Regions from separate parts of the Streptosporangium sp. NPDC023615 genome, predicted to be linked through region 2. Evidence: riboswitches for the same ligand, from Rfam matches in the RefSeq annotation. Region 2 holds a riboswitch; the other holds the start of a gene.

Region 1 (4,403 bases), on a different contig from region 2:
CGACGTCGACGTTGCCCTCGTCGTCGCAGGCCACCACGGCGACCCGCATGCCCGCCATGACGGCGCTGGCGGCGTTGGTGCCGTGCGCGGAGGAGGGGATGAGGCAGACGTCGCGCTCGGACTCGCCGCGCGCGGCGTGGTAGGCGCGGATGGCCAGCAGCCCGGCGAACTCGCCCTGGGAGCCGGCGTTCGGCTGGAGCGACACGGCGTCGTAGCCGGTGACCTCTGCCAGCCAGCGCTCCAGCTCGGCGATCAGCTCCAGGTAGCCCCGGGTCTGGTCGGCGGGGGCGTAGGGGTGCAGGCCGGCGAACTCCGGCCAGGTGATCGGCTCCATCTCGGTGGTCGCGTTGAGCTTCATCGTGCAGGAGCCCAGCGGGATCATCGACCGGTCGAGCGCGACGTCCTTGTCCTGGAGGCGGCGCAGGTAGCGCAGCATGGCCGTCTCGGAGCGGTGGTCGTGGAAGACCGGGTGGGTCAGGTAGTCGCCGGTGCGCGCCAGCGAGGCGGGCAGCGCGTCGTGCGCGGCGGCGTCCAGGTCCGCCGGGATGATCCCGGTGACCTCGAAGGCGGCCAGGACCTGCTCCAGGTGCAGCAGCTCGGTCCGCTCGTCGCAGGTGACGCCCACGTGGTCGTCGTCGACCAGGCGCAGGTTCACGCCGTTGTCCAGGGCGGTGGCGACGATCGCCGCGGCCCTGCCGGGCACCCGGGCGAGCACGGTGTCGAAGAAGGTGTCGTGCACCACCTCGACGCCGCCCTGGCGCAGGCCCTCGGCCAGCACCACGGCGTGCCGGTGGACGCGGCGGCCGATCCTGCGCAGGCCCTCGGGGCCGTGGTGGACGGCGTACATGCCGGCGATCACCGCCAGCAGGACCTGCGCGGTGCAGATGTTGCTGGTGGCCTTCTCGCGGCGGATGTGCTGCTCGCGGGTCTGCAGCGCGAGCCGGTAGGCCGGGCGCCCGTCGGCGTCCACGGAGACGCCGACCAGGCGGCCGGGCATCTGGCGCTGGAGGCCCTCGCGGACCGCCATGTAGGCCGCGTGGGGGCCGCCGAAGCCCAGTGGGACGCCGAAGCGCTGCGAGGAGCCGATCGCGATGTCGGCGCCGAGCTCGCCGGGGGGAGTCAGCAGGGTGAGGGCCAGCAGGTCGGCGGCGGCGACCACCTGGGCGCCGCGGGCGTGGGCGGCCTCGGCCACGGCGCGGAAGTCGTGGATCCGGCCGCTCGCGCCGGGGTACTGCACGAGCACGCCGAAGCAGTCGGGCAGCTCACCGGCCAGGTCGCTCTCGACCAGTTCGATGCCGAGCGGCTCGGCGCGGGTGCGCAGCACCGCCTTGGTCTGCGGCAGCGCGTCGGCGTCGACCACGAACACCTTCGACGGGGTGCGGCCCGCGCGCCTGGCCAGGGTCATCGCCTCGGCGGCGGCGGTGGCCTCGTCCAGCAGGGAGGCCCCGGCGACGTCCAGGGCGGTCAGGTCCGAGATCACGGTCTGGAAGTTCAGCAGGGCCTCCAGGCGGCCCTGGGAGATCTCCGGCTGGTAGGGCGTGTACGCGGTGTACCAGCCCGGGTTCTCCAGGAGGTTGCGGCGGATGACGGCGGGGGTGACCGTGTCGTGGTAGCCCAGGCCGATCATGGAGGTGAGCACGGTGTTGCGCCCGGCCAGGACGCGCAGCTCGGCCAGGGCCTCGGTCTCGGAGGCCGCCGGGGGCAGGTTCAGCCGCTCGGCCGAGCGGATCGCCTCGGGCACGGCCACCGCGATCATGTCGGCGACGGAGGCGAACCCGACCGCCTCCAGCATGCGGGCCTGCTGGTCGTCGTCGGGCCCGATGTGGCGGGTGGCGAACGGCGGGGGCGCGAGCTCGCCGAGCGGGGACAGATCGGTCATGGAAAGCCTCCCAGACGGGGTGGAGACCGGCGCCGGGCGCGGGCGTGCGGCCGGAGTCTCCCCCTCTGTCATCACGGCTGCCGCCGCGACCTGAGAGCTTCACCTGCCCGGGGACGGGAGGCTTGCACCGTCGGTGAGTCACGCCTGGCAGGCGCGCCTGCTTTCCAGAGTTGCCTCGTCCGTGCGGTACAGGGTGCCTGAGAGATTCCGGGGAGGTTGCTCCTTCGGCGCCCCGGCCGTGCCGGGGTCTCTCCCGCACAGGGTCAATGGCGAGTCCGAGTTTACCCGGTTCGTCGCGCTCTGCGGCGCCGGGCCAGTTCATCGGCCTGATGATCGCCTAAAGGGCCGGCGCCCGACTCCGCGCGTTCGCCGGGAAGATCCGCGAGGGAGCCCTCCACCTCCTGCCAGACCCGTCCGAGCGCTATGCCGAAGACCCCCTGGCCGCCCTGGAGGAGGTCGATGACCTCGTCGGGCGAGGTGCACTCGTAGACGCTCACCCCGTCGCTCATCAGGGTGATCCCCGCGAGGTCGTTGACACCCCGGTCGCGCAGGTGCTGCACGGCGATGCGGATCTGCTGGAGGGAGACGCCGGTGTCGAGGAGGCGCTTGACGACCTTGAGGACCAGGATGTCGCGGAAGCCGTACAGCCGCTGGGAGCCCGAGCCGTGCGCGGCCCGCACGGTGGGCTCGACCAGGCCGGTGCGCGCCCAGTAGTCGAGTTGCCGGTAGGTGATCCCGGCCGCGGAACAGGCCGTCGGGCCCCGGTAGCCGAGATCGGCGGGTGTGTTCACCGGTTCCCCGTCGAACAGCAGACCCTCTTCACCCGCGCGCTGACGTGCCGACTGGCGCCGTTCCGGGTCATCCTGATCGGCGTTTCTACCCTCGCCGCTGCTGACCGCCACGCGGACCTCCGGCTTTCTCTCATCCCACGGCCTGATCTGGGGGTTTACGCACGGCCGTGGGGTTCACTTGCACCGTAGGACTGGGGCCAAGTCCAGTCAACGACCCCACCCGGCGCGTCGTGAAGCGTAAATGCACCGAAATTCCTACCCCGCGCGGCCGAAGTCCTCCGGCGTGATCGTGTCAAGGAACTCCCTGAACTTCTCCACCTCGTCCTCCTGGTCGTCGGGAATGATCACTCCCGCCTCCCGGACGACCTCCTCGCTCGCGAAGATACGTGCGCCGGTGCGCAGTGCCAGGGCGATCGAGTCGGAGGGACGCGCGCTCACCTCGACCCCGTTGGAGAAGACCAGGTCGGCGAAGAAGATCCCGTCGCGCAGGGCGACGATGTTGACCGTGTTCAGCCGGACCCCGAGGCCGTCGAGCACGTCCCGGAACAGGTCATGGGTCAGCGGCCGAGGCGGTGGCTCCTCGGCCTGGGCCATGGCGATCGCCGTGGCCTCGGTCATGCCGATCCAGATGGGCAGGTAACGCTCCCCCTGCGCCTCCTTCAACAAGACGATCGGCTGGTTGGAGGGCATCTCGACTCGAACGCCCACGACCTCCATCTGCAACACGGGCTGCTCCGCTTCGCTGGATTCCGACCGGTTTGTTCAACGTAACACTCGTGGGGGTACGAGTGCCTGGTCAGGTTCTCACCGGCCCAGTGCCCCACGAACGCCCGAACGCAGGAGTGAGGCGTGCAATTCCAGTAACAGGCCGGAGATCTCCCTGGCCGTCTCGTCGGCCTGGTCGATCGCACCAGGCCCGCGGCGGCGCAGCAGGGGCGCCACGGCCTGCTCCACCAGCCCGGCCTCACGTTCCGCGGCGGCCCTGACGGCCCGCAGGTGGCGGGCGCGCAGGCCGAAGGCGGCCAGGGCGCCGACGCTGCGGGCCACGGCGAGCGCCTCGGCGTCGTAGTAGCGGGCCACGGCTGCCAGCAGCCCGTAGTCCTCCAGCTCGGCGAGGGTGTCCTCGTCGAGCTCGGCGGCGCGCAGCAGCTCGTCACGGGTGAGGCGGACCTCTCCGGGCCCCTCGCCGGGGACGGCCCGCGGCGGGGCCGGGGGGCGCTCCTCGCGGTCGGCGGCCTCCAGCCGGTCCTTGATCACCCGCAGCGGCAGGTAGCGGTCCCGCTGCTCGCTGAGGATGTAGCGGAGCCGCTCGACGTCGGCGTAGGTGAACTTGCGGTACCCGGAGGGACTGCGCTCCGGTTCGATCAGCCCCTCGCCCTCCAGGAAGCGAATCTTGGAGATGCTGACATCGGGGAACTCGCCCTGCAGGAGGGCGAGCACCTCCCCGATGCTCATGTGCGCACGAGCGGCCTGCGAGCTCATCATCCTCCAGCGGCGCCGCGGGTGAGGAAGACGAGGCGGAACTTGCCGATCTGCACCTCGTCGCCGCCGTAGAGCGGGACCTCCTCGATGCGCTCCCGGTTCACGTACGTGCCGTTCAGGCTACCGACGTCACGGACGGTGAAGACCCCGCCGCCGCGCCGGTAGAACTCCACGTGGCGGCGCGAGACCGTGATGTCGTCGAGGAAGATGTCGCTCTCGGGATGGCGGCCCACGGTGGTGAGGTCGCTGTC
Region 2 (4,403 bases):
TGATCGTCAAGCCCGCCGAGTGGACGCCGCTGACCGCGCTGCGGGTGGCCGAGCTGGCGCTGGCCGCGGGCCTGCCAGAAGGGGTGCTGCAGGTCCTGCCCGGCGAGGGGGAGGTCGCGGGCGCCCGGCTCGTCGAGCACCCCGGCGTGTCGAAGATCGTCTTCACCGGGTCGACCGAGGTCGGCAAGGAGATCGCCGCCGTCTGCGCCGGACAGGTCAAGCGGCTCACGCTGGAGCTGGGCGGCAAGAGCGCCAACGTGGTCTTCGCCGACGCCGACCTGGAGAAGGCCGCGGCGACCGCGCCGTACGCGGTGTTCGACAACGCGGGCCAGGACTGCTGCGCGCGCTCCCGGATCCTGGTCGAGCGGGGCGCGTACGAGGAGTTCCTGGCCCGGTTCGGCGAGGCGGTGCTGGGCGTCCGCGTGGGCGACCCGCGCGACGAGGACACCGAGATGGGCCCGCTGATCAGCGCCGAGCACCGCGAGCGGGTCGCCTCCTACGTCACCGAGCCACCCCACCTGCGGGGTTCCTGCCCCGAGGGGCCGGGGTTCTGGTACCCGGCGACCGTCCTGACGCCGCGCTCGACCGACGACCGGGCGTTCACCGAGGAGATCTTCGGGCCGGTGGTGTCGGTGGTGCCGTTCGACGACGAGGCCGACGCGGTACGCATCGCCAACGACACCCCCTACGGGCTGAGCGGGTCCATCTGGACCCGTGACGTCGGCCGGGCGCTGCGGACGGCCAGGGCCGTCGAGGCCGGCAACCTCAGCGTCAACTCGCATTCCAGCGTCCGCTACTGGACGCCGTTCGGCGGCTTCAAGCAGTCAGGGCTCGGCCGTGAGCTGGGGCCGGACGCGCTGGCGGCGTTCACCGAGACCAAGAACGTCTTCATCTCCGAGGAGGAGTAGAACGATGCAGCGTCTGCAGGACCGGGTGACCGTGATCACCGGCGCCGGGAGCGGGATCGGCCTGGCCACCGCGCGCCGGTTCGCCGAGGAGGGCGCCCGCGTCGTCTGCGTGGACCTGGACGAGGAGACCGGCCGGGCCGCCGCGTCCGAGGTCGGCGGGCTGTTCGTCAGGGCCGACGTGACCGTCGAGGACGACGTGGACCGGGCGTTCCGGACGGCGTTCGACACCTACGGCAGCGTGGACGTCGCGTTCAACAACGCGGGCATCTCGCCGCCGGAGGACGACTCGATCCTGGAGACCGGCATCGACGCCTGGCGCTGGGTCCAGGAGGTCAACCTCACCTCGGTCTACCTGTGCTGCAAGCACGCCATCCCGTACATGCGGCGCCAGGGCAAGGGCTCGATCGTCAACACCGCCTCGTTCGTGGCCGTGATGGGCTCGGCGACCAGCCAGATCTCCTACACCGCCTCCAAGGGCGGGGTGCTGGCCATGTCGCGCGAGCTGGGCGTGCAGTTCGCCCGCGAGGGCATCCGGGTCAACGCGCTCTGCCCGGGGCCGGTGAACACGCCGCTGCTGCGGGAGCTGTTCGCCAAGGACCCCGAGCGGGCCCAGCGCCGCCTGGTGCACGTCCCGCTGGGGCGTTTCGCCGAGGCGTCGGAGATCGCCGCCGCGGTGGCGTTCCTCGCCTCGGACGACGCCAGCTTCATCACCGGCTCGGAGTTCCTGGTGGACGGCGGCATCTCCGGCGCGTACGTCACCCCGCTGTAGGGGAGTCCCGGCCGGCCCGGAGCCACCGGGCCCGGCCCCGTGAGAGCAAGGCAAGGCGAGAGATCATGTCCCGTCCCGTCATCGGCATCACCTGTTACGTCGAGCCCGCCCGGTTCACCGTGTGGGAGGCGACGGCGGCGCTGCTGCCCTACGACTACGTCGACCACGTGGCCCGCGCGGGCGGGCAGCCGGTGATCCTGCCCCCGGCCGGCGACCCCGCGCCGCTGGTCGAGCGCCTGGACGGGCTGATCCTGGCCGGTGGCGGGGACGTCGGCCCGGAGCGGTACGGGCAGGAGCCGCACGCGAGGACCGGCTACGTCCGGCCGTTCCGCGACGAGGCCGAGCTGGGACTGGTCCGCGCGGCGCTGGAACGGGACCTGCCCTTCCTCGGCGTCTGCCGGGGCATGCAGATCCTGAACGTCGCCCTGGGCGGCACCCTGCACCAGCACCTGCCCGACGTGGTCGGCCACTCCGGGCACGCCCCGGCCCCGGGGAGTCACGGCAGGATGCCCGTGCGCCTGGCCCCCGGCGGCCGGACCTCGAAGATCTTCGGGGCCGGGACCGTGGACGTGGCCCACTACCACCACCAGGCCCTGGACCGGCCGGGCGAGGGCCTGACCGTGACCGCCCACGCCGAGGACGGCACGATCGAGGCCGTGGAGCTGGACGACCACCCCTTCGCCGTCGCCGTCCAGTGGCACCCCGAGGCCGACGACGAGTCGGCCCTGTTCGAGGCCCTGGTCCGGCACGCCGCCCCCTGACCGGTCCTTTCGCCGGACCGGCCCACGGCCCCCTGACCGGCCCGGTCCGGCGCCTCGGACCGGGGAGGGCACCGGGCCCGGCGCGACGGGGGATTCCGCTTCGCCGGTGCGGGCGGTTAGGGTGGCGGTGACACCGATGAATCCCGTGCGGGAGAGCGTCCTGACATCCAGACCAGGACCCCTGAAGGAGCAAGCCCTCCCCGCGAACCTCTCAAGGCAAAGGACCGTGCGGGTAGGTGCTCTCTGGAAAGCAGGCCCCGCGGCCTCGCCGAAGGTGAAAGTCCGGTAAAACCCGGGTGAAACTCTCAGGCACCCATGACAGAGGGGGAGGATGATCTCATCTGTCCCCTGCCTGAGGTGTGCACATGTCCCGATCTACGCCGTTGCGCGGCGTGCACGAGGCTCTCGGCGCGACGCTGACCGACTTCGCGGGCTGGCTGATGCCGCTCCGCTACGGCAGCGAGTCCGCCGAGCACAACGCGGTCCGCCGGGCGGCCGGCCTGTTCGACCTCTCCCACATGGGTGAGATCTTCGTGACCGGGCCGCAGGCCGCCGAGGCGCTCGACCACGCGCTGGTCGGTCACCTGTCCGCGCTGGAGCCCGGCCGCGCCCGCTACACGATGATCGTCGACACCGAGGGCGGTGTGCTGGACGACCTGATCGTCTACCGGCTGGCCCCCACCGAGTTCATGGTCGTCGCCAACGCCTCCAACTCCCCGCGCGTCGCCGCCGAACTGATCGACCGCGCCAAGGGCTTCGACGCGACGGCCGAGGACCGCTCCGAGCGCTACGCGCTGATCGCGGTCCAGGGCCCGCGCTCGGCGGAGATCCTGGCCGGCCTCACCGACGCCGACCTCGACGGGCTCAAGTACTACGCGGGCCTGCCGGCCGTCGTCGCGGGCCACGAGGCCCTCGTCGCCCGTACCGGATACACCGGCGAGGATGGGTTCGAGCTGTTCGTCGCGTCCGAGGACGCCGAGGCGCTCTGGTGCGCCCTCAGCGAGGCGGGCGCGCCGCACGGGCTCATCCCCGCCGGCCTGTCCGCGCGCGACACCCTCCGGCTGGAGGCGGGCATGCCGCTCTACGGCAACGAGCTCTCGGCGGGGCTGACCCCGTTCGACGCCGGGCTGGGCCGTGTGGTGAGGTTTGACAAGCCGGGCGACTTCGTCGGCCGGGCCGCCCTCGAACCCCTCAGGGACGTCCCGCCGGGCCGCCGCCTGGTCGGCCTGGTCTCGAACGGCCGCCGGGTGCCCCGGCGCGGGTATCCGGTGGTGGTCGCCGCCGACGGCGCGGTCGTCGGGGAGGTCACCAGCGGAGCGCCCTCGCAGTCGCTGGGCAGGCCGATCGCCATGGCCTACGTGGACAACGGCCTGGCGTCGGGACTGGCCGTCGACATCCGGGGCAGCCGCGAACCGGTCGAGGTCGTCGCACTGCCTTTCTACAGGAGGACACAATGAGCAGCATTCCCGAGGACCTGCACTACACCAAGGAACACGAGTGGGTCTCCGGAGTGGATGACGGCCTGACCCTCACCGTGGGGATCACCGCCTACGCCGCCGAGGCGCTGGGGGACGTGGTCTACGTGCAGATCCTCCCCGAGGTCGGCAGCACGGTCACCGCCGGCGACACCGTCGGCGAGGTGGAGTCGACCAAGTCGGTGAGCGACATCTTCGCCCCGGTCGGCGGTGAGATCGTGGAGGTCAACCAGGCCGTCGTGGACGACCCCTCGCTGGTCAACGGTGACTCCTACGGGGAGGGATGGCTGTTCCGCATCCGCCTGGAGGGCTCCGCCGACGACCTGCTGTCGCCGGAGGAGTACGCCGCGCTCACCTCGGGTGAGTCCTGAGCCTCCGGCTCACCGGTACCCGGGCCACGCGCGTCCCCGGGCGCGCGTGGCCGCCCCCGCTGGAAGGACTCAGATGACGATCAGCGTCTTCGATCTCTTCAAGGTCGGGATCGGCCCGT

Evidence for each region. Region 2 has a riboswitch for glycine ahead of gcvT (glycine cleavage system aminomethyltransferase GcvT). Riboswitches for the same ligand answer to the same signal wherever they lie in the genome.
Region 1: linked by a shared signal. The riboswitch ahead of gcvP (aminomethyl-transferring glycine dehydrogenase) and the one ahead of gcvT (glycine cleavage system aminomethyltransferase GcvT) in region 2 are both predicted to bind glycine.

The regions. Positions count from the first base shown of each region.
Region 1 covers NZ_JBFABE010000034.1:62,723-67,125, forward strand. Annotated here, with positions in the region: gene gcvP (aminomethyl-transferring glycine dehydrogenase) at 1-1,879, opposite strand, end outside; glycine riboswitch at 2,054-2,145, opposite strand; gene AB0G16_RS23030 (MerR family transcriptional regulator) at 2,161-2,691, opposite strand; gene AB0G16_RS23035 (bifunctional nuclease family protein) at 2,926-3,396, opposite strand; gene AB0G16_RS23040 (MerR family transcriptional regulator) at 3,475-4,125, opposite strand; gene AB0G16_RS23045 (FHA domain-containing protein) at 4,152-4,403, opposite strand, start outside.
Region 2 covers NZ_JBFABE010000001.1:177,574-181,976, reverse strand. Annotated here, with positions in the region: gene AB0G16_RS00800 (aldehyde dehydrogenase family protein) at 1-908, shown strand, start outside; gene AB0G16_RS00795 (3-oxoacyl-ACP reductase) at 913-1,677, shown strand; gene AB0G16_RS00790 (gamma-glutamyl-gamma-aminobutyrate hydrolase family protein) at 1,743-2,438, shown strand; glycine riboswitch at 2,577-2,675, shown strand; glycine riboswitch at 2,676-2,770, shown strand; gene gcvT (glycine cleavage system aminomethyltransferase GcvT) at 2,804-3,895, shown strand; gene gcvH (glycine cleavage system protein GcvH) at 3,892-4,284, shown strand; gene AB0G16_RS00775 (L-serine ammonia-lyase) at 4,358-4,403, shown strand, end outside.